One region of the Massilia sp. UBA6681 genome, then DNA from elsewhere that is predicted to be linked to it. Evidence: predicted binding sites of a transcription regulator. Region 1 holds the regulator's gene; each other region holds the start of a gene.
The links. Region 1 encodes LexA, which represses DNA repair genes until DNA is damaged. Its sites were predicted from a motif close to ACTGTATNNNNATACAGT; they were not measured.
Positions count from the first base shown of each region.

Region 2: the regulator LexA is predicted to act here: its motif matches at 2,475-2,492, upstream of dinB (DNA polymerase IV).
Region 3: the regulator LexA is predicted to act here: its motif matches at 2,376-2,393, upstream of recA (recombinase RecA).

Region 1 is NZ_DKJX01000127.1:25,138-33,014, forward strand. It holds gene B2R83_RS23465 (bifunctional diguanylate cyclase/phosphodiesterase) at 1-428, opposite strand, end outside; gene B2R83_RS23470 (inorganic phosphate transporter) at 539-1,549, opposite strand; gene B2R83_RS23475 (DUF47 domain-containing protein) at 1,583-2,209, opposite strand; gene B2R83_RS23480 (replicative DNA helicase) at 2,297-3,682, opposite strand; gene rplI (50S ribosomal protein L9) at 3,801-4,253, opposite strand; gene rpsR (30S ribosomal protein S18) at 4,291-4,581, opposite strand; gene priB (primosomal replication protein N) at 4,624-4,914, opposite strand; gene rpsF (30S ribosomal protein S6) at 4,943-5,329, opposite strand; gene lexA (transcriptional repressor LexA) at 5,603-6,235, shown strand; gene B2R83_RS23510 (tetratricopeptide repeat protein) at 6,272-7,006, opposite strand; gene B2R83_RS23515 (cystathionine gamma-synthase family protein) at 7,108-7,877, opposite strand, start outside.
Region 2 is NZ_DKJX01000081.1:39,032-46,908, reverse strand. It holds gene B2R83_RS13775 (glycerate kinase type-2 family protein) at 1-219, shown strand, start outside; gene B2R83_RS13770 (S8 family serine peptidase) at 590-2,374, shown strand; gene dinB (DNA polymerase IV) at 2,546-3,637, shown strand; gene B2R83_RS13760 (recombination-associated protein RdgC) at 3,726-4,622, shown strand; gene B2R83_RS13755 (catalase) at 4,792-6,405, opposite strand; gene B2R83_RS13750 (asparaginase domain-containing protein) at 6,488-6,973, opposite strand; gene B2R83_RS13745 (L-asparaginase) at 7,115-7,873, shown strand.
Region 3 is NZ_DKJX01000057.1:58,763-66,639, reverse strand. It holds gene B2R83_RS09860 (DUF2889 domain-containing protein) at 1-207, opposite strand, end outside; gene recX (recombination regulator RecX) at 705-1,163, opposite strand; gene recA (recombinase RecA) at 1,187-2,269, opposite strand; gene B2R83_RS09845 (response regulator transcription factor) at 2,507-3,208, shown strand; gene B2R83_RS09840 (sensor histidine kinase) at 3,205-4,788, shown strand; gene B2R83_RS09835 (DUF4212 domain-containing protein) at 4,778-5,083, shown strand; gene B2R83_RS09830 (sodium:solute symporter family protein) at 5,080-7,152, shown strand; gene B2R83_RS09825 (alpha/beta hydrolase family protein) at 7,287-7,877, shown strand, end outside.

The DNA of each region.
Region 1 (7,877 bases):
TGCGTGCTGGTGACGGCGATGCCATTGCGGTCGATAAATGCTACCGCAGACATATATTGTTGAGAAAAGATCCCTGCTTCCAGGGTGCCGGCAAGATCGCCGCGGTTGCCCGAGCTGGCCCAGCTGTGGCGCAACAGCAGCAGCAGGCGGTCGGTCTCGTCGATCGAGCGGCGCGTGCGGATGACGAGGCTCTGCGCATAGGCCCCGGCCTGCTGCTCCAGCTCGGCGCCGCGCTCGCGCTCTTCGTGTCCCAGCCCGCGCAGCACATAGCTCCACAGCACGGCGATGACGACCAGGGCAATCGCCGGCCACACGAGCAGGAGCGACATCCGCTGGCGCAGGAAGGCCAGGAAGGGACGCAGTGGGCTGTTCACACCGAGACCAAGCGTGCTCGCGGCCGGGATCGCCTTATCGATACGCGGGTTCATGATTCCTGCGCGGCATGGGGGCGGCAAGCCAGTATACGCCCCGCGCGCCCGCGGGACGTAAAAAAGCCCGGACGGGCCGGGCTTTCCATGCAGCAGCGAAGGGGCGCTTCTTACATGATGTGGGTGCCGATCCACCAGGCGATCGCGGCCATGAAGGCCGAGGCCGGGATGGTGAAGATCCAGGCCCAGACGATGTTGCCCGCCACGCCCCAGCGCACCGCCGACATCTTCTGCGAGGCGCCCACGCCGACGATCGCGCCGGTGATGGTGTGGGTGGTCGAGACCGGGATGCCGAAGTAGCTAGACATCAGGAGGGTCATGGCGCCGCCGCTTTCCGCGCAGAAGCCGCCGACCGGCTTGAGCTTGGTGATCTTCTGGCCCATGGTCTTGACGATGCGCCAGCCGCCGAACAGCGTGCCGAAGGCGATCGCGGCATAGCAGGAGATGATGACCCAGGCCGGCGGATGGGTGTCGCTGGCGCTGACGTAGCCGGCCGCGATCAGCAGCATCCAGATGATGCCCATGGTCTTCTGCGCGTCGTTGCCGCCGTGGCCCAGCGAGTAGGCCGCGGCCGAGGCCAGCTGCAGGCGGCGGAACCAGGTGTCGACCTTGCGCGGCGTCGACTTCACGAAGGTCCAGGACACGATCAGCATGATAATCGAGCCGAGCGCGAAGCCCAGCATCGGCGCGACCACGATGAAGGCCACGGTCTTGAGCAGGCCGCCGGAGATCAGCGAGCCGGTGCCTGCCTTGGCCACCGCCGCGCCCACCAGGCCGCCGATCAGCGCGTGCGAGGACGAGGACGGGATGCCGTAGTACCAGGTGATGATGTTCCAGGCGATCGCCCCGACCAGCGCACCGAAGATGACGTAGTGGTCGACCACGTGCGGGTCGATGGTACCCTTGCCGATGGTCTGCGCCACCTTCATGTTGACCACGAAGATCGCGATGAAGTTGAAAAAGGCGGCCATCGCCACCGCGTGCTGGGGTTTCAGCACGCCGGTCGACACCACGGTGGCGATCGAGTTCGCCGAGTCGTGGAAGCCGTTCATGAAGTCGAATACCAGTGCCAGCAGCACCAGGAAGCCCAGCACGTAAATGCTGATGTTAATAGTTTCCATGTTTATTCTTGTTGTGCGTGTGCGCTGTGCACGTTACGCGTTCTCGACGATGATGCCTTCGACGATGTTCGCCACGTCTTCGCAGCGGTCGGTGACGGTTTCGAGGATCTCGTAGATCGCCTTCATCTTGATCAGGTTGCGCACGTCCGGTTCGTCGCGGAACAGCTTGGACATGGCGGCGCGCATCACGTGGTCGGCGTCCGATTCGAAGCGGTCGATCTCTTCGCAGATGGCGACGATCTTCTGGGCGTTGCCCATGTCGTGCAGCAGGGAGACGGCTTCCTGCACCTTCTTGCAGGCAGCCAGGCACAGTTCGGCCAGGCGCGCGGCTTCCGGGGTCACGGCGTGCAGGTCGTACAGCGAAACCGTCTGGGCCGCGTCTTCCATCATGTCGAGGATGTCGTCCATGCTGGTGATCAGCTTGTGGATGTCATCGCGGTCGAGCGGGGTGATGAAGGTCTTGTGCAGCAGGTCGACGCATTCGTAGGTGATCTTGTCTGCTTGTTTTTCGATGCTTTCGACGGCGTGGGTGCGGTTTTCCAGGTCGTCGAAGTTGGTCATCAGGCCAACCATTTCCTGCGCGCCCTTCACGCACAGGGCGGCGTGCTGGTTGAACAGGTCAAAAAACTTGCCCTCCTGGGGCATCAGGCGTCCGAACATATTATTCTCCGTTGTGAATCTCTTGGGACTTCGAGACCGCTGCCACGGCTGGCAGCGGCGAGGTGGTAAATCGCGGCTTATTGCTTCTTAATCGCCCTGATAGATGCTCAGGTTGCCGCTGTAGTTGCCGAACTTGGTGTAGGAGCCGATCCAGGTAAGGCGAATCGCCCCGATCGGGCCATTACGCTGCTTACCGATGATGATCTCGGCGGTTCCCTTATCGGGCGAGTCGGGATTGTAGACCTCGTCGCGATACAGGAAGATGATAACGTCGGCGTCCTGTTCGATAGCGCCCGATTCGCGCAGGTCGGACATGACGGGTCGTTTATTGGGTCGCTGTTCCAGCGAGCGGTTCAGCTGGGACAGTGCGATGACGGGGCAATGCAGCTCTTTCGCCAGGCCTTTCAGGCTTCGCGAGATCTCGGAGATCTCGGCCGCGCGGTTGTCGCCCGGCTGGCTGCCCTGCATCAGCTGCAGGTAGTCGACGATGATCAGGCCCAGCTTGCCGCACTGGCGCGCCAGGCGTCGTGCCCGTGCGCGCATCTCGATCGGGTTCAGCGCCGGCGTCTCGTCGATGTAGAGCTGGGCGTCGTTCATCTTTTGAATGGCGTGCGTCAGGCGCGGCCAGTCTTCGTCGTTCAGGCGGCCGGTACGCAGGCGGTGCTGGTCGAGCTGGCCCACTGAGCCGAGCATACGCATGGCCAGCTGGGCGCCGCCCATTTCCATGGAGAAAACAGCCACCGGCAGGCCGGCTTCGATCGCGACGTTCTCGCCGATGTTGACCGAGAACGCGGTCTTGCCCATCGACGGACGGCCGGCGACGATGACCAGGTCGCCCGGCTGCAGGCCGGAGGTCATACGGTCGAGGTCGATGAAGCCGGTCGGCACGCCGGTGATCTCGCCCTGGTTCTCGCGCGAGTACAGCTCGTCGATGCGCTCGACCACTTGCGTGAGCAGCGGCTGGATCGGGTTCCAGCCCTGCTGGCCTCGCGCGCCGGTTTCGGCGATGGCGAAGATCTTCGATTCGGCCTCGTCAAGCATCTGCTTGACTTCCTTGCCCTGCGGGTTGAAGGCGTTGCCCGAGATTTCGTCGGCGACCGTGATCAGGTTACGCAGGATGCCGCGGTCGCGCACGATCTCGGCGTAGCGGCGGATATTCGCCGCCGACGGCGTGTTCTGCGCCATCGCGTTCAGGTACTGCAGGCCGCCCACCTCCTCGGCCTTGCCCAGCATGTTGCAGGCTTCGTAGACCGTGATCACGTCCGCCGGCTTGCCGGCGTTGATCAGGCGGATCATCTGTTCGAAGATGATGCGGTGGTCGTAGCGGTAGAAATCCTCTGCGTGCATGAAGTCGGCAATGCGGTCCCAGGCTGCGTTATCGCGCAGCAGGCCGCCGATGACGGACTGTTCTGCTTCGATGGAATGCGGCGGGATGCGCAGGGAATCGACTTGCGGATCGGATGGGGAATTCATGGCGGGCATTATACCGTTTCCGGTCACACGGCTGACATAATTGGCGAGATTTCCGGGTATAAAAAAAGCCGGGCGAACCCGGCTTTTTCATTAAAACAACAGTTGCCTGTCGTTATGCTTAGGCAGCTTCGCCGACGACGGCGATGGTGATTTCCGAGACGACGTCGGTGTGCAGCGCGACGGAGACCGGGAATTCGCCGGTGGTCTTCAGCGGACCGGTCGGCATGCGAACCTGCGACTTCTCGACCGGGAAACCTTGCTTGCTCAGGGCTTCGGCGATGTCGAAGTTGGTGACCGAACCGAACAGACGTCCGTCCACGCCCGCCTTCTGGGCGATGGTGACGGTCATGCCGCTCAGCTTGTCGCCTTGCGCCTGGGCAGCCGACAGCTTCTCAGCTGCTGCTTTTTCCAGTTCGGCGCGCTTGGTTTCGAACTCGGCCACGGCGGCCTGGGTAGCGCGGCGTGCCATTTTTTGCGGGATCAGGAAGTTACGTGCGTAACCGTCCTTGACTTTGACGACGTCGCCCAGGTTACCGACGTTGACGACTTTTTCGAGCAGAATAACTTGCATATTTTTTCTCCAGGATATCTAGCTGACGTGCCGCGATTTAAGCGTTGTGCAGGTCGGTGTACGGCAGCAGCGCGAGGTAGCGTGCGCGCTTGATGGCGGTGTCGACCTGGCGCTGGTAGTGCGCCTTGGTACCGGTCAGACGTGCCGGCATGATCTTGCCGTTTTCCTGGACGAAGTCCTTCAGGGTGTCGACGTCCTTGTAGTCCACCTGTTCCACGCCTGCGGCGGTGAAGCGGCAGAACTTCTTGCGCTTGAACAGCGGGTTCTGCTGCTTGCGCTTCATTTTTTCTTTAGCTTTGTTTTTGTCGAACTTTTTACCGAATGCCATTTTGAGGCTCCTGTATCTGTAATCTAAATAGGCCGAGTACTGTTACGCGGCACTGAAATCAATGATGTGAAACACCAAGGCTTTGCTGTTGCGGTTTTTCCGTGCGAGGAATCCTTCGAAGCGGTAGGCGGCGCCGAGCTCGGCGCTTTCCAGCCTGCCTGAAATCTCGCCCGCGCCGAGCGCAGGGATTTCAAACGCGACCTGCCTTGCCACTCCGGCCTCGACCTGCTGCGAATCGTGCATCAGGATCGCGCCCACGATGGGGACGCCGGCCGGGGTGAAACGCAGTACGTCTCGCTCCGCGATGGTCGCGATGAGCTGGAACCGGTTCACTGCGTTCTACGAATTCCCGAGAAAAAACTTAGGCAGCGGCGGCCGGAGCAGCGGCTGCTGCTTCTGCGCGGTGGCTCTTGGCTGCGTCTTCGCGCTGGACCGACTTCATCATCGGCGACGGTGCGGTTTCGGCCTTCTTCATCTTGACGGTCAGGTGACGCAGGACGGCATCGTTGAACTTGAATGCGGTTTCCAGCTCGACCAGGGTCTCGTTGTCGCACTCGATGTTCATGCAGATGTAGTGAGCCTTCGGCAGCTTCTGGATCTGGTAAGCCATCTGGCGACGGCCCCAGTCTTCCACGCGATGGATGTTACCGCCGCGGCTGGTCACCGTGGTCTTGTAACGCTCGATCATCGCCGGAACTTGTTCGCTCTGGTCCGGGTGGACGATAAAAACGATTTCATAATGACGCATGCAACACTCCTTGAGGACGTTTAAACAAATGCCCACCTCGGCGTCAAGACGAGTGTGGGAAGGGAAAGCCTTCGATTATAGCCTGAAAAGCCGGCGGATGGGAACCCATGGCATGGAGCAGCCCGGCAAATGGCGGCCAAAAGCAGGCATCGGCGCCACGAATGCGGACGCACTGCACAAATTTTTTACAGTTTTCCCGTGTTTGCCCTTGCGCATATCAGAATACTGTACAAAAATACAGTCTGCTCTTACAACTAATGCCGTAAAACACCCATGCTCAAGCTCACTGCAAGGCAAGAACAGATCCTTAACCTGATCAAGGAAGCGATCGAAAACACCGGCTTCCCGCCGACCCGCGCCGAAATCGCGGCCGAGCTGGGTTTCAAATCGGCCAATGCGGCCGAAGAACACCTGCAGGCCCTGGCGCGCAAGGGCGCCATCGAGATTTCGCCGGGCACCTCGCGCGGCATCCGCCTGGTCGGCGCCTCCGTCGAACAGGTCCCGATGGTGCCTGCGGCCCTCATGATGTCGCTGCCGCTGGTCGGCCGCGTGGCCGCCGGTTCGCCGATCCTGGCCCAGGAACACGTCGAAGCCACCTACTCCGTGGACGCCGCCATGTTCTCGGCGCGCCCCGACTTCCTGCTGAAGGTCAAGGGCTGGTCGATGCGCGATGCCGGCATCTGCGACGGCGACTTCCTGGCCGTCAAGAAGATCGACAGCGCCAAGAACGGCCAGATCGTGGTGGCCCGCCTCGGCGAAGAAGTCACGGTCAAGCGCTACCGCAAGACCGGCAACCTGGTCGAGCTGTTGCCGGAGAATCCGGACTTCAAGGTCATCCAGGTGAACCCGGAAGACGAGTTCGCGCTGGAAGGCCTGGCCGTCGGCCTGATGCGCAGCTGGCATTAAGCCTGCGCCCACCAAGCCGCCGGCTTGCGCGGCGGCTTATTGAATCTTCTTGTCCGCCCAGTGGGAATCCTTCTTGGCGGATTTCACCATCTGGTTGTGCTCGGTCACATAGGCATCGGTCGCCGAGCGCCATGCGGCGTAGTCCGCCAGCACCAGCTTCGAACCCACCTTCGCTTCCTCGGTCAGGTTTTCCTGCAGCTGGGCCAGGTAGGCATTCGATTTCTCCATCTCCTCCTTGTTCATCAGCTTCTGGATGTCGCTCGGGACGCGCTTGGTCAGCGGCAGCGACGCGTTCAGGTTGGTGACGTACTTGTTGTAGCACTCCTGCCACGTCTGCACGGCCGCGCTGATGCGGTCGATGTCGGCATTGACCTTCGACATCGCGGGAATGCGCGGCGCGGTGCAGCGGAACTCGCCCGACTTCAGGTCTTCGCCGTCGTAGCCCTTGATCCAGTAATCGATGTCCTTGCGGCGCTTGACGCGCTGCTCGATCAGCTCGAGCGAGGCGATCGCGACCTTGTTGCCCTTGGCGGCGGATTTCTTGAACAGATCGACAGCCCTGGCTTCGTCCACCTCCCCTGCTTCGCCGTAGAAATACATTTGGCCCAGCGCCTGCTGCGCGGCCGGATTGCCGGCATTGGCCAGCTTGGTGTAGATCTTCATCGCGCCCGCGTAGTCCTTCTTCTCGAACAGGGCATTGGCGTCTTCCAGCTCGCCGGCAAAGGCGGCGCCGCACAGCAGCAGGGATGCAAGGAACAGCTTGGTCTTCATGGGCAGATGGCTGAGGTAAAAGGAAATCCCATGATAGCGGCAATGTGCCGCCCTGCTCAACCGCTGAAACAAAATCGGCAGCCCAGGGCTGCCGATTCTGCTTACGCCTCGAGCGCCTGGCGGAAGTCCGCCAGCAGGTCCTCGGTATCCTCGATGCCCACCGAGACGCGGATCAGGGACTCGGCGATGCCCATGCTGGCGCGCCGCTCCGCGCCCATCTCGAAGAAGATCGTGTGCGCCACCGGGATCACCAGGGTGCGGGTGTCGCCCAGGTTGCTGGCCGGGATGCCGAGCTTCAGGCGGTTCAGGTAGTCGAAGGGGTCGATACTATCAAGCAGCTCGAAGCTCATCAGCGAACCGCCGGCCCGGAACAGCTCCTGCGTAATGCCGTTCTGCGGATGCGAGGCCAGTCCCGGGTAGTGCACAGCCGCCACGCGCTCATCAAGCTCCAGCATCTGCGCCAGCGCCAGCGCATTCGCGCTGGTGCGTTCCATGCGCAGCGCCAGCGTCTCGGCGCCCACTGCGATGTGGTGCGCCGCTTCCGGCCCGAGGGCCGCACCGAAGTCGCGCAGGGCCTTGGCGCGCAGCTGGGCCAGGCCCTGGGCAGCTAGCGGCTGCTTGCGGAAGTTGGCCGCGATATGCGGATAGGCGCTCCAGTCGAACAGGCCGGTGTCGGTCAGGGCGCCGCCCAGCGCGATGCCGTGGCCGCCGATCGACTTGGTCAGCGAATTGACCACCAGGCCCGCCCCCACCGCCTTCGGGCGGAACAGCCAGGGCGTGGTCATGGTGTTGTCGACCACGTACAGGATGCCGCGTTCGCGGCACAGCTGGCCGATGCGCGCCAGGTCCGCCACCTGGGTGCGCGGGTTGG
Region 2 (7,877 bases), on a different contig from region 1:
ACCGACGGCATCGACGGCACCGAAGACAATGCCGGCGCCTGGCTCGCGCCCGGTACGCTGGCGCGGGCGCGCTCCCAGGGACGCGATGCGCGCGCGCACCTGGCGGACAACGACGGCTACGGCTTTTTCGCCGCTCTCGGCCAGCTGATCGTCACCGGCCCTACCCGTACCAACGTCAACGACTTTCGCGCCATCGTCATCGAAACCGACGTGCTGTAACTGCCCTGGCACCTCCACCGGTTTGAACTGGAAGGCCGCGCCCAGCGCGGCCTTTTTATTTGTCTTTAAGCCCAAACAATATGGGCTCCTTTACCTTATCTAAAAGGAAAGGTTTTTGAGATATGTCAACACAATTGTGGCATACGATATTTGCCTATTTTAACGTTTCGCCGAAGAAAACATGTTTCTAAAGCATGGGTTAGCCGGAGTGTTGTTAATACGCCGAAATTGTCTCCAATTGTCACGCACAGGCTTTTCCTTTCGTATTACGCTGCTTTTCGCCGCATTCAGACGGCACCGGCAATGACCGGAAATCAATGACACAGGCGAGGGTCCTCGCTTGACGGAAAACACACAATAAGGAAGAAACATGAAGCAATCGCATTCGATTCATCCTGCAATGTTGAAGATGTGCGCTGCAATCTCGCTCGCGTTCGTGGCAGCCACGGCTGGCGCAGCCGAGCAGAAGTTCATCCTGGAGACAGACCGTATCATCGTGAAGTACAAGGACTCGGCGCCCGCAGCCAAGGGCCTGGCCCGCGCCGCCGAAGTCAAGGCCGACCGCAAGGCCAAGCTGGCGCGAGCAGGCCAGGAGTTCGGCATGCTGGTCAGCGAAAGCCATGCCATCTCGACCGGCGCCCATGTGTTCAAGCTCAATGGCCGCAAGCACCTGCAGGAAGTCGAAAAACTGGCTGCCGAGATGATGGCGCGCGACCCGGACATCGAATACGCCGAGCCGGACCGCATCATGACCCACATGGCGACCGCCAACGACCCGTACTACGCCCAGCAGTGGCACTACACCGACGCCACCGGCGGCCTGCGCCTGCCGACCGCCTGGGACAAGTCGACCGGCCTAGGGGTGGTCGTGGCCGTGATCGACACCGGCTACCGCCCGCACGCCGACCTGAGCGGCCAGTTCCTGGCCGGCTATGACTTCATCAGCAGCGCCACCATCGGCAACGACGGCAACGGCCGCGACAGCGATGCGAGCGACCCGGGCGACTGGGTTGCGGCAGGAGAATGCTACGCCGGCTCGCCGGCATCGGGCTCGAGCTGGCACGGCACCCACGTGGCCGGCACGGTTGCCGCCAAGACCAACAACAGCCTGGGCGTGGCCGGCGTGGCGTACAACGCCAAGCTGGTGCCGGTGCGCGTGCTCGGCAAGTGCGGCGGCTACACCTCGGACATCGCCGACGCGATCACCTGGTCCTCGGGCGGCACCGTGACCGGCGTGCCGGCCAACGCCAACAAGGCGAAGGTGCTGAACCTGTCGCTGGGCGGCAGCGGCGCCTGCGACGCCACTACCCAGACCGCGATCAACGGCGCCCGTTCGCGCGGCTCGGTCGTGGTCGTGGCGGCCGGCAACGACAATATGAACGTCAGCAACGCCAGCCCGGCGAACTGCTCGGGCGTCATCGCCGTGGCAGCCACCGGCAAGACCGGCGGCCGTGCTTCCTACTCGAACTACGGCACCCTGGTCGACGTCGCGGCCCCGGGCGGCGACGGCAGCTACAGCGTGATCTCGACCCTGAACTCGGGCTCGTCGACTCCGGGATCGGACAACTACGCAGGCTATCAGGGCACCTCGATGGCGACCCCGCACGTGGCCGGCGTGGCGGCGCTGATGTTCGCGGCCAAGTCGACCCTGACCCCGGACCAGGTGGAAAGCATGCTGAAGTCGACCGCACGCGCCTTCCCGGCGACCTGCTCGGGCTGCGGTACCGGCATCGTCGACGCGACCGCGGCGGTGAATGCGGCGATCGGCGGCACCACCCCGCCGAGCGGGACGGTCATCAACGAGACCGAGTCGAACAACACGCTGGGCACCGCCAACCTGGTCTCGACCAGCGGCACCACGGTGAACGCCACGTTGTCGAGCTCGACCGATACGGATTACTTCCGTGTCGATCTGCCGGCAGGCAAGACCCTGAGCGCGAGCATGACCCCGAACTCGACCTCGGACTACGACCTGTACGTGTACAACAGCTCGGGTACCCTGCTCAGCCGTAGCGAGAACGGTACCGGCGCGGTCGACAGCGTGAGCTCGGCCAACACCGGCACCACCACCGCGAGCCGTTACGTGCGTGTCGTGTACTACAGCGGCGGCACCGGTTCGACCAGCGGCAAGTACACCCTGAAGCTTACCTGGTAAGGGTCAGGACGAGGCGGCGCGCTCCCCTGCGCCGTCTTCATCCGGGAACGCGCGGCATGCCGCGCGTTCTTTTTTTGACGTCTTGCAAGAAAAAACGGATACTGTATGGAATAACAGTAGTCGGCCCTGCCGTCACCTGCCGTCGTCCATGTGAATTCTCCGCTCCGTAAAATCATCCATTGCGATTGCGACTGTTTCTACGCATCGGTCGAGATGCGCGACGACCCGTCGCTGCGCGGGCGTCCGCTCGCGGTCGGCGGCCGTCCCGACCAGCGCGGCGTGATCGCCACCTGCAACTACGAGGCGCGCCGCTACGGCATCCATTCGGCCATGGCCACCGCCCAGGCCATGAAACTGTGCCCCCAGCTCCTGGTGATTCCGCCGGCGATGGAAAAATACCGCATCGCATCAACCCAGATCATGGACATCTACCGCGACTACACCGAACTGGTGGAGCCGCTCTCGCTCGACGAAGCCTACCTCGACGTCAGCGACTCGCCGCACTGCAAGGGCAGCGCCACCCTGATCGCGCAGGAGATCCGGCGCCGCATTTTTGACACCGTCGGCATCACCGCCTCGGCTGGGGTGGCGCCGAACAAGTTCGTGGCCAAGATCGCCAGCGACTGGAACAAGCCCGACGGACTGTTCCTGGTGCGCCCGGAAGAGGTGGATGCTTTTGTTGCCGCGCTGCCGGTCAAGAAGCTGTACGGCGTGGGCAAGGTGACGGCCGAGAAGATGCACCGGCTCGGCCTGCAGACCTGCGCCGACATGCGCCACTGGAGCATCGAGCGGCTGACCGAGCACTTCGGCAGCTTCGGCTACCGGCTCTACAAACTGTGCCGCGGCATCGACGAGCGCGCGGTGAACACCTCGCGCGAGCGCAAGTCGATCAGCACCGAAGAAACCTACACGCCGGACGTGCCGAACCTGGACGCCTGCCTGCGGCTGCTGCCCGACCTGTACGAGCACCTGCTGGCCCGCATCAAGCGCAACGGTGCCGAAAAATTCATCAACAAGCTGTTTGTGAAGATCAAGTTCTCGGACTTCCAGCAGACCACGGTCGAGTGTGTTGGCTATGCGCCACATATCCCGACCTACGCGCGCTTGATGGAAACCGGCTGGGCCCGCCATAGCCGCCCGGTGCGCCTGCTGGGTGTCGGCGTGCGCCTGAGCGATACCGAAACGGTCGAGCAGCTGCGCCTGTTCGACGACGCGCTGCCGGCCGCGATCGTCGAGGCTGTTGGTGACTCGTCAACAGATTAATTTTTTCCCCGTGCTGCCAGCCGCAATTTCCGCTGAGCAGCGTAGAATGTCGTTCCCTTGAAATACTGAAACAATCGGATAACAGCGTATGTGGTTCAAGAATCTCCAGATTTATCGCCTGCCCGCCCCGTGGGCATTCAACCCCGAACAGATGGAAGAAGCCCTGCAGTCGCAGGCTTTCACGCCCGCGAGCAGCAATGAACTGCTGCGCCAGGGCTGGGATTCGCCACGCGGCAACGGCAAGCTGGTCCACGTCGTCAACAAGCAGATGCTGATGATGCTGGGCACCGAGAAGAAGCTGCTGCCGAGCTCGGTCATCAACCAGGTCGCCAAGGCCAAGGCCGCCGAGCTGGAAGAGCAGCAGGGCTTCCCGCCGGGCAAGAAGGCAATGAAGGAACTGAAGGAACGCGTGGCCGACGAACTGCTGCCGCGCGCCTTCTCGATCCGCAGCAACGTCTGGGTCTGGATCGACCCGGTCAACGGCTGGCTCGTGGTCGATGCCGCCAGCCCGTCGAAGGCGGACGACGTCATCAAGCTGCTGCTCAAGGCGGTGGACCGCATGCCGCTCGAATCGCTGCGCGTGCAGCGTTCGCCGGTGGCCGTGATGACCGGCTGGCTGGAAGCGGACGAAGCGCCCTACGGCTTCACCATCGACCAGGACACCGAACTGCGCGCCACCGGCGAAAGCCGCGCCGCCGTGCGCTACGTGAAGCACACGCTGGAACCGGACGACATCCGCCGCCACATCGCCGCCGGCAAGCAGTGCACCCGCCTGGCCATGACCTGGAACGACCGCATCAGCTTCGTGCTGACCGAGTCGCTGGCGATCAAGGGCGTCAAGCCGCTGGACGTGATCAAGGAAGGCGAAGCGGTCACCTATAGCGACGATGAGCGCTTCGACAACGACATCACGCTGATGACCGGCGAACTGGCCAAGCTGATGGCGGACGTCGTCGAGGCGCTGGGCGGCGAAGCCAAGGCGTAATCTCGTTTAGCGGTGCGTGCGCAGGTACGCATGCGTTAGCTATCACCGCGTGGGGTGATCTGGTCCTGTGGACCAGATCACGAGCCTCCCACCCTACGAACAGCGATACCCGTAGGGTGGGCGGGTCTCCCGCCCATGCGTTCAAACAGTGCATGATCTGATGCACTGCTTATTTCGCTCCGGCCATCTCCTCGCTGGTCGACGGCTCATCCCCCTGTTCCGGCTTGCCGCTCGAGTAGGTCGGCCCCGAACGGTTCTGGTGCGGCGCCGGCTTGCCCGGCAGCGGTGGCAAGGCCTTGGCCTGTTCCAGGTCGACGCCCGCCACCTCGGCCACGCGGCGGCCGTAATCCTCGTCGCAGTGCCACAGGTGCCACACCATGCGCAGCTGGATCGGCGCCGGGCACTTCTTCAGGTCGCCACCCACGTTGTTGACCAGGTCGTCGCGCTCCCAGTCCTCGAACGTGCGGTAGCGCGCCCCCGCCTGCGCGTAGTCGTCCATCGTGCGGGTGGTCTGGTAGCGGCCCAGGTGGCCCTCCACATACTGGTTGTATTCCTTCTCCGGCTTCGGCGCTTCGCTGTAGCCGCCCATCAGGCTCGGCTCGTAGTTGATGTGCTTGTCCTCGCCGCGGCCGTCCACGTAATAGGTCATCTGGCCGTCGCGCTGGTTGGTGCGCGCCGCCGCGCCTTCCTGCGGCTGGTTGATCGGCAGCTGCAGGTAGTTCGGGCCCACCCGGTAGCGCTGGGTGTCGGAATAGGACAGGGTGCGGCCCTGCAGCATCTTGTCGTCCGAGAAGTCGATGCCGTCCACCAGCACACCGGTGCCGAAGGCCGCCTGCTCGGTCTCGGCGAACACGTTATCCGGGTTCTTGTTCAGCACGATGCGTCCCAGCGGCAGCAGCGGGAACTGGTCTTCCGGCCAGCGCTTGGTGTCGTCCAGCGGGTCGAAGTCGAGTTCCGGATGCTCGCTGTCGCTCATGATCTGCACGCAGAATTCCCATTCCGGGAACTCGCCGCGCTCGATCGCCTCGTACAGGTCGCGCGTGGCATGGCTGGTGTCGTGGGCCTGGATCTCGGCGGCCTGTTGCGCCGTGAGGTTGCGCACGCCCTGCTTGGGCTGGAAGTGGAACTTCACCAGGTGGGCCACGCCCTGGTCGTTGACGAACTTGTAGGTGTTCACGCCCGAGCCTTCCATCTCGCGATAAGTGGCCGGGATGCCCCACGGGCTCTTGACCCAGGTAATCATGTGCAGCGCTTCCGGATGGCTGCAGATGAAGTCGTAGAAGCGCCACGGCTCCTGCTGGTTGGTGACCGGATCGGGCTTGAAGGCGTGGATCATGTCCGGGAACTTGATCGCGTCGCGGATGAAGAAGACCTTCAGGTTGTTGCCCACCAGGTCCCAGTTGCCGTCCACGGTCTTGAACTTGATGGCGAAGCCGCGCGGATCGCGCGCCGTCTCGGGCGACTCCTTGGCGCCGATCACGGTCGAGAAGCGCACGAAGATCGGGGTCTGGACACCGAGTTCGTTGAGCACGCGGGCACGCGTGTACTTGCTGGCCGGCTCGCCGCCGATGGTGCCGTAGGGCTCGAAGTAGCCGTGGGCGCCGGTGCCGCGCGCATGCACCACGCGCTCCGGGATGCGCTCGCGGTCGAAGTGGGTGATCTTTTCGATGAACTGGTAATTCTCGAGCGTGGCCGGACCACGTTCGCCCACCGAGCGCAGCGACTGGTTATCGCGGACCGGATGGCCCTGGCGCGTGGTCAGGATAGGACGCTGCTCGTTCATTGCTCTCTCCTCGGACAAATTCGTTTGGAGAGAGCAGTATAGGAAGGCGCGCGCGTAGGGAGCGCGCGCCTGCCGGTGGGAATTACAGCTGCTGGAACACGCCGGCGGCGCGGTTCTTGGTGACGTTATCCCATGGGAACACCTGGCCGTTCATGGCCACGTAGACGCCGGCCGGCAGCGTTTGCGCGACGCCGCAGGCGAGGCCGAGGTTGAACAGGGCGTCCGAGTTGGCGATCTCGTAGGGGATCATGGCGCCGGTCAGCACGATGGTCTGGCCGAGGCTGGCTGCACCGAGCACGGCCGCCGTTTCGCGCATGGTATCGGTGCCGTGGATGATGACGATGGCTTTTTCTTTTGCCGCCTGGCAGGAGGCCAGCACGCGCTGGCGGTCCGGGTCTTTCATGTCGAGCGAATCGAGCAGCGGCAGCACTTCGAGCTCGACCGGGATGGTCATGCGCGAGCGCGCGATCACGGCCGGCAGGTGGCTTTCGGCAAAGCCGAGCACGCCGTTCAGTTCGTTGTAGTGTTTATCGAAAGTGCCGCCGGTGGCGATGATTCGCAAAGTCATGTTGGTTTGTCCACGTGCAGAAAAAAGGTGGGTAATGATAGCCGCAAACGGTAGTGTATCTGACTGTGACTGCGCTAGAATCGCCTGGATCGGATGAGTACACTCACCCATCTTCTTCCTATTTCTCTCCCAGTTACTCCCATGAAAGCCGTCGCACCGGGCACCGTCATTTTTCACCGCCATCGAGGCTATGGCGTGATCACCCACGTCAACCTGCTGACCGGCTGGATCTCGGCGCGCTTCGGCAGCGAGCAGCGCACGCTCGACCTGAATCTGTCGAGCGACGAGGTGCAGCACGCGGATGGCGAGCCGATCCTGTTCCGCCGCGCCCCGCCGGACCGCATGCCGCATGCGCGCCTGATGGAAGTGGTACGCGCGCTGCACGAGGCGGGCTACCAGAAGCTGTACCTGTACTCCTGGCCCAAACCTTCCGGCCTGCACTGGCGCTGGCATCTGTTCACCGGCCCGCGCAACTGGATGCAGCGCACCTGGCGCGAAGGCTGGTATGGCTCGGGCGCGGACTACAACAACAATCCCGTGATGGGCTGGGGCGATTCGCCGGGCGCGAGCACGGACGAACTGATCCATGCGCTGGCGAAGTTCGATCCGCAAGGCCTGGCGCAGGCGCTGGGGCGCGACGAGGACCACACGGCCTGGTTCGCGCAGGTCTGCGAGCTGCTCTTGCCTGGGTACATGTACAGCCTGAACATGGAGCGCCCAAGCGGCGGCAAGCTGACCGACGCGCCGCCGGTGCCGGTGGTGCCGGTGCGGGCGGGGCTGCAGCCGTATGCGGGGCCGCAGATCGGCTGGCCGCCGGGTTGGGCGGGGCTGTGGACCGGCACGCATGTGATGCCGGTGCGGAAGGTGAATCTAATTACCGGAGAGCCGGAGCTGCGCTGATTGG
Region 3 (7,877 bases), on a different contig from region 1:
CAGCTTGCGGTCGATGGTGACGCGCAGCTTGAGGTCGTGTACAGGCATGCCGCCCGGTCGATCACCGGAAGGCAGCGAAATGTCACGGGTTTTGACGTCGCGGATACTGGCGTCCAGATCCCACAGGCCATCGTCGCGCGCATAGGCTTCGACGGTGATGGCGCGCGTATGCCGGAGCGAGCGCGATACGGGAGGAGACAGGGGCATAAAAACCAATGCCGCTTACGCGGCGGTTAGTGGTGCAGCCAGTGTGCTTCATGCACGTTGCCGTAGCTTCTACGACAACAACCGCTCATGCGGCGCTGCTTAAACCGTGAAAGTTTAGCACACGGCGTTGGCGGTTGCACTGCAACAGCGGCCTTTTTGCTGCACTGCAGGCAAGATCGGACGGGTTTCTTGCTGAGCCGTCAATATTACTTTGGCTGGACGGGTCTGGCGGGTTGGCAAGACCAATCTCGACAGCGGCGCGCCGCACAGGCTCCGTAAACGCACAGCGCCAGCGTGCAGCGCCATCGTCCGTTGAGGAATATGCCTGGGCATATCGGGGATGACGCTCCACGCTGGCGCCGGAGCATGCTTCTATATAGAAGAAGCGCAATGATCGAGGGTGATACATCAGGCCTGCGGCCACGCCTGGCATATCGTCAGAGCAAGCCTGGGGCCAGGCCGGCTCGTCAGGGCAACAGGCTCGAACTCCAGCCTGTTTACAGCTCGTCGTCGTCGGGAGCGCCCTGCATTGCGATCCGTGCAGCGCGTTGGGAGAAACCACGCTGCAGCATGAAACGCATCTGCTTGGCACGCTCAGCCGCATCGGCGGCGACGGTGCCGAACTTGCGCCGCCAGACTTCGGTGGCGCGTGCGGTTTCGCTGTCGGCGAGCGCGGCCTTGATCTCGTCCAGCGCTTCGCCGTTGACGCCGTGGCTTTGCAGCTCGGCCATCACGCGGCTGTTGCCGAAGCGGCTTGCCTTCCTGTTGATCAGGGATTCGGCAAAACGCTCCTGCGACAGCCAGTTGTTCTTCTCAAGGAAATCCAGGAGGGCTTCCACGTCATCGCCCTCCTCGGCATAACGGGCCAGCTTGCGCCCCAGCTCGAGCCGGCTGTGCTCGCGCATCGAGAGATAACGCAACGCGCGCGCCTTGAGGCTCAGCTGGGGTGCCGGCATCGACTACTTCCGCGAACCGGCGATTACTCGCCGACTGCCTTCAGCTTGTCCTTGCCGCTGTCTTCGACAGCAGCAAGGACCGGCGGCAGTTCGCGCACGCCCAGCGCAGCACGGACCTTGTTCTCGATTTCGCGTGCCAGTGCCGGACGGTCTTTCAGGAACTGGCGGGCGTTGTCCTTGCCCTGGCCGATGCGTTCGCCGTTATAGCTGTACCACGAACCCGACTTCTCGACGATCTTGTTGTCGGCGCCCAGGTCCAGGATTTCGCCTTCGCGCGAGGTGCCTTCTCCGTACAGGATGTCGAAGTGGGCTTCCTTGAACGGCGGCGCGATCTTGTTCTTGACGACCTTGACCTTGGTTTCGTTACCGATCACTTCGTCGCCCGACTTGATCGAGCCGGTACGGCGGATGTCCATGCGCACGGAGGCGTAGAACTTCAGCGCGTTACCGCCGGTGGTGGTTTCCGGGCTGCCGAACATCACGCCGATCTTCATACGGATCTGGTTGATGAAGATGACCAGGGTATTGGTACGGTTGATCGAGCCGGTCAGCTTGCGCAGCGCCTGCGACATCAGTCGCGCCTGCAGGCCCGGGAGCGAGTCGCCCATGTCGCCTTCGATTTCGGCGCGCGGGGTCAGTGCCGCCACCGAGTCGATGACCACCAGGTCGACCGAGCCCGAACGCACCAGCGCGTCGGTGATTTCGAGGGCTTGCTCGCCGGTGTCCGGCTGCGAGATCAAGAGCTCGCCCAGGTTGATGCCCAGTTTCTGCGCGTAGGTCACGTCGAGCGCGTGCTCGGCGTCGATGAAGGCGCAGGTGCCGCCCAGTTTCTGCATCTGGGCGATGGTCTGCAGCGTCAGGGTGGTTTTACCCGACGATTCCGGACCGTAGATCTCGACGATACGGCCGCGCGGCAGGCCACCGACGCCCAGCGCGATGTCCAGGCCCAGCGAGCCGGTGGAAACAGTCTGGACTTCCTCGACCGGTGCGCTGGTGTCCATGCGCATCACCGAGCCCTTGCCGAACTGCTTTTCAATTTGCGCCAGGGCGGCGGCCAGCGCCTTGCCCTTTTCAGCGGCGTTTACTGCGGTTTTTTTGTCGTCCATGGTGTACTTTCAGCTGTGGAGTAGGCAAGGTAGGGGCGCTACCACGCAAATCAAGGTCACTACTGTATAAAAACTCAGTGGTTTGAACAAGCGAAATCAAGCCACTACTGTATATAAATCCAGTGGTTTAGGCAAGCGAAAAAAGTCGCCGTGTTGTTATCCGTAAGACTCGCATTGTTGCGATAAATCAAACACAATAGGGCCTGTCAAAGGTCTAACGAATACTGAGGTAGCCCCATGCGAATTCTGCTCGCCGAAGATGATAGCGTACTTGCCGATGGGCTAACGCGTTCCCTGCGCCAGTCCGGCTATGCCATCGATTGCGTCAAGAACGGCCAGGATGCCGATACGGCATTGTCCACCCAGGAGTTCGACCTCCTGATCCTCGACCTCGGCCTGCCCAAGCTGTCCGGCCTGGAAGTGCTGCGCCGCCTGCGCGCGCGTTCCTCGCTGCTGCCGGTGCTGATCCTCACCGCCGCCGACTCGGTCGAGCAGCGCGTCGAGGGTCTCGACCTCGGCGCCGACGACTACATGGCCAAGCCTTTCGCCCTGTCCGAGCTGGAGGCGCGGGTGCGCGCCCTCACCCGCCGCGGCGCCGGCGGCGGCCCCGCCGTGGTGCGCCACGGCCCGCTGGTGTACGACCAGGTCGGCCGCAGCGCCTACATCAACGACCAGATGCTCGACCTGTCGGCGCGCGAGCTCGGCCTGCTGGAAGTGCTGCTGGCGCGCACCGGGCGCCTGGTCTCCAAGGAGCAGCTGGTCGACCACCTGTGCGAATGGGGCGAGGAAGTCTCGAACAACGCCATCGAGGTCTACGTGCACCGCCTGCGCAAGAAAATCGAGGTCGGCGGCGTGCGCATCGCCACCGTGCGCGGCCTTGGCTACTGCCTCGAGAAATACTCAGACGCCCCGCGCGCCCCGGTCCAAGAGAACAAGTGAACGAGCACGAACGCGGCCTTGCCGACAAGCCGCCAAGCGCGGGGCAGGACCCGTTCGCGCCCTTCCAGGCGGGCCAGTACCAGCCCTGGATCCCACCCAATCCCGAGCCCGACGAGAACATCCGCCATTCGCTGTTCGGCGAGATCCTCGACTGGATGCTGGCCCCGCTGCTGCTGTTGTGGCCGATGAGCATCGCGATCACCTACCTGGTGGCCAAGTCGATCGCCAACCAGCCTTTCGACGACGCGCTGGAAGACCGCGTCACCGTGCTGTCGCAGCAGATCCGCACGGTGGCCGGCCGGCCCGAGGTGCAGCTGCCCGGCAGCGCGACCGACGTGCTGCGCGCCGACGACGTCGACAGCGTCTACTTCCAGATCAGCGGGCCGGACGGCGCCCACCTCGACGGCGACCGCGACCTGCCGCGCCCGCGCAAGGGCATGCTCGAGGAAGGCGCCCATGGCGGCGCCGTGCTCTTCCGCAATGACAACATCCACGGCACGCCGGTACGCGTCGCCTACTCCTGGGTCAACCTCGATCCGCTGCGCGCCCGTCCGGCGGGCACGCCCCCCAGCCTGGCCCTGGTGCAGGTCGCCGAAACCCTCGACAAGCGCGCCCACCTGGCCAACGAGATCATCAAGGGCGTGATCCTGCCCCAGTTCATCATCCTGCCGGTGATCCTGGCGCTGGTCTGGTTCGCGCTGTCGCGCGGCCTGTCCCCGCTGGCCGAGCTGCAGGAGCGCATCCGCGCGCGCCCGCAGGACGACCTGTCGCCGATCGACCCGCGCCAGGTGCCGGAAGAGATCTCGCCGCTGGTCGGCTCCTTCAACGACATGCTCGAGCGCCTGGCCCAGACCGTCGAGATGCAGAAGCGCTTCATCGCCGACGCCGCGCACCAGATGAAGACCCCGCTGGCCGGCATGCGCATGCAGTCCGAGCTCGCATTGCGCCAGGTCGACCCGGGCGAGATCCACCGCTCGCTCGAGCAGCTGGCCAAGAGCTCGGAATCGGCCACGCGCCTGGTCAACCAGCTGCTGGCCCTCGCCCGCGCCGAGAACCAGCCGCATGCCGGCCTCGCTTTCGAGGAAATCGACCTGGCCCAGTTGGCCCGCGCCACCGTGCAGGACTGGGTGCAGGCCTCGTTCGCGCATGGCATCGACCTCGGCTACGAATCTCCCGATGCGCCCGCGCACGAAACCCTGCATATCGCCGGCAACGCGCTGATGCTGCGCGAACTGCTGTCGAACCTGATCGACAACGCGTTGCGCTACACCCCGCAGGGGGGCAGCGTGACGGTGCGCGTGCGCCGCGACGGAGAACACGCCCTGCTCGAGGTCGAGGACACCGGTCCCGGCATCGCGCCGAGCGAGCGCGCCAACGTGTTCGAACGCTTCTACCGTATCCTCGGCAGCAACGTGCAGGGCAGCGGCCTGGGGCTGGCGATCGTGCGCGAGATCGCGCAGCAGCACGGCGCCGAGATCGACATCTTCAACAACCCGCGCAGCCACTCGTCCAAGTATCCCGGCAGCCTGTTCCGCCTGACCTTCCCGCCTCCTGTCCATGAACCCATCGATGCCGACTGATTCCCCGCCTACGCCGAGCGATCCGCACGCGCGCCTGGCCGCCGCCCGCGCCGCGCACTGGCAGGCGACACGCCGGCTGACCGCGGCGCTGCTGGTGGTGTGGCTGTGCACCGGCTTTTGCACCGTGTTCTTCGCGCGCGAGCTGTCGCGCTTCACCCTGTTCGGCTGGCCCATGTCCTTCTACATGGCGGCTCAAGGAGCGTCGCTGGTGTCGCTCGCCGTGATCGTGTTCTACGCCTGGCGCATGCGCCGGCTCGACCGCCTGTACCCGGACGCCGCGCGGGAGAGCGCATGAGCGCGAACAAGCCGCCCTACTTCCGCAAGCTGTCGCGCTACTACCTCTGGTACACCGCCTGCTTCGCCCTGTTCCTGCTGGCGCTGGCCCTGCTCGAGCAGGAAGGCATGCCGCGCCTGTGGATCGGCTACATCTTCATGTTCGCGACCATCGTCCTGTACGCCACCATCGGCGTGGTGGCGCGCACCTCGAACGTCACCGAATACTACGTGGCCGGGCGGCGGGTGCCGGCCCTGTTCAACGGCATGGCCACGGCGGCCGACTGGATCTCGGCGGCCAGCTTCATCAGCCTGGCCGGCGGCCTGTACCTGTACGGCTTCGACGGGCTGGCCTACATCATGGGCTGGACCGGCGGCTTCGTGCTGGTGGCCCTGCTCATCGCGCCCTACCTGCGCAAGTTCGGGCAATACACCATCCCCGATTTCCTGGCGGTGCGCTACGGCGGCGGCGCCGGCGGGCGCGGCGGGCCGGTGCGGGCGCTGGCGGTGGCCGCCACCATCCTGGTCTCGTTCACCTACGTGGTGGCCCAGATCTACGCGGTTGGCCTGATCGCCTCGCGCTTCACCGGCGTCGATTTCTCGGTCGGGATCTTCCTGGGCCTGGCCTCGATCCTGGTCTGCTCGTTCCTGGGCGGGATGCGCGGCATCACCTGGACCCAGGTGGCGCAGTACATCATCCTGCTGGTCGCTTTTTTGATCCCGAGCATCTGGCTGGCGGCCAAGCATGCCGACAACCCCATCCCCCAGGTGGCCTACGGCTCGCTGTTACAGAAGCTGGCGGCGCGCGAGCAGCAGCTGGAGAAGGACCCGCGCGAGGAACAGGTGCGGGCCGAGTTCCGGCGCCGTGCCGACGAATACGCGGTGCGCCTGGCCGCCCTGCCGGCCTCGTGGGAGACGGGCCAGCTGGAAGCGCAGCGCAACCTGGCCTCGGTACGCGCCAGCAATGCCTCGCTGGTCGAGGTGCGCCAGGCCGAGCGCGCCATGAACACCTATCCCGGTTCGGCCGACGAGGCGCGCGCCCTGTGGCTCGAGCAGCGCGACGCCAACCTGGCGCGCGCCCGCCCGCCGGTGCCGCACACGGTGCCCTTCCCCGGCGCCACCGAAGAGGAATCGGACAAGCGCCGCAACAACTTCCTGGCCGTGGTGTTCTGCCTGATGTTCGGCACCGCCGCCCTGCCCCACATCCTGATGCGCGCCTACACCACGCCCTCGGTGAACGAAACCCGGGTGTCGGTGTTCTGGACCCTGTTCTTCATCCTGCTGATCTACCTGACCATCCCGGCGCTGGCGGTGCTGGCCAAGTACGACATCTACACCGCGCTGGTGGGCAGCGATTTCTCGTCGCTGCCGACCTGGGTCTCGTACTGGGCCAGCGTGGACAAGGTCAGCCCCCTGCTCAGCATCGCCGACGTCAACCGCGACGGCGTGGTGCAGCTGGCCGAGATCGCGATCGACGCCGACGTGCTGGTGCTGGCGACGCCCGAGATCGGCGGCCTGCCCTACGTGATCTCGGGCCTGGTGGCGGCCGGCGGCCTGGCCGCGGCGCTGTCCACGGCCGACGGCCTGCTGCTGGCGATTTCCAACGCGCTGTCGCACGACGTGTACTACAAGATGGTCGATCCGGGCGCCTCGACCCAGAAGCGGGTGACGATCTCCAAGCTGCTGCTGCTGGCGGTCGCCTTCATCGCGGCCTATACCGCCTCGCAGAAGCCCGCCGACATCCTCTCCCTGGTCGGCGCGGCGTTCTCGCTCGCCGGTTCGACTCTTTTCCCGGTGCTGGTGCTGGGTGTGTTCTGGAAGCGCGCCAACCACATGGGAGCGATGGCGGGCATGGTCACCGGCTTCCTGGTCTGCCTGTGGTACATGCTGCGCGCCAGCCCCACCCTGGGCGGCAGCCTGGACCAGTCCTGGCTAGGCATCCAGCCGCTGGCGGCCGGCGTGTTCGGGGTGCCGGCGGGACTGCTGGCCACGGTGATCGGCAGCCTGCTGAGCGCACCGCCGAGCCATGCGAGCCTGGGCATGGTGGATTACATCCGGGCGCCCGAGGAAGAGACGGCGGGCAAGCCCTGAGGCGTATGCGCCACGGCAGGCATGCCGTATGCATGACATCGGTATTGCGGGTGTTTTTCCGATGGCAAGACTGTTATTGTCGAGCGGCTGCGGGAAAGCGTCCCGCGTCCAAGACGACAACCGAACAGAGATCCATGCACACTTCGTTACTCCGCTCCCTGCGCTGCGCTGCACTCGCCTCCGCCGTCGCACTCGCCTGCACCCTGCCGGTCCATGCCGATGCGCAGGCGCCGGTCCCGGCTGCGCTGCCGTCCATCGCCAGCTTCTTCGGCAATTCCCCATTCGGCGGCGCCGTGCTGTCGCCGGACGCCCACTTCCTGGCCGTGCGCCTGGGTGCGCCAGGCAAGCGCGACTCACTGGCCATCGTCGACCTGTCGAACAACAGCGCCAAGGTCATCGCCTCCTACGACGATGCGGACGTCGGCGACATCCGCTGGATCAACAACGAACGCCTGGTCTTCACCACCCAGGAAAAGAACGTCGGCCTCGGCAACAAGCGCTACGCGCCCGGCCTGTATGCGATCAACCGCGACGGCCAGAAGTTCGTCGAACTGGCGGACCGCACCGGCTGGCGCAGTACGCACGGCACCCGCGCCACCCGCAAGGTCCTACCCTGGCATACCTACCTGCTTCCTCAGGCCGGCACGCGCGACTCCGACTACGTGTATGTCATGAATGCCAATTTCGATACCGCCGGTGAAGTGCGCAGCTTCGACCTGCTGCAT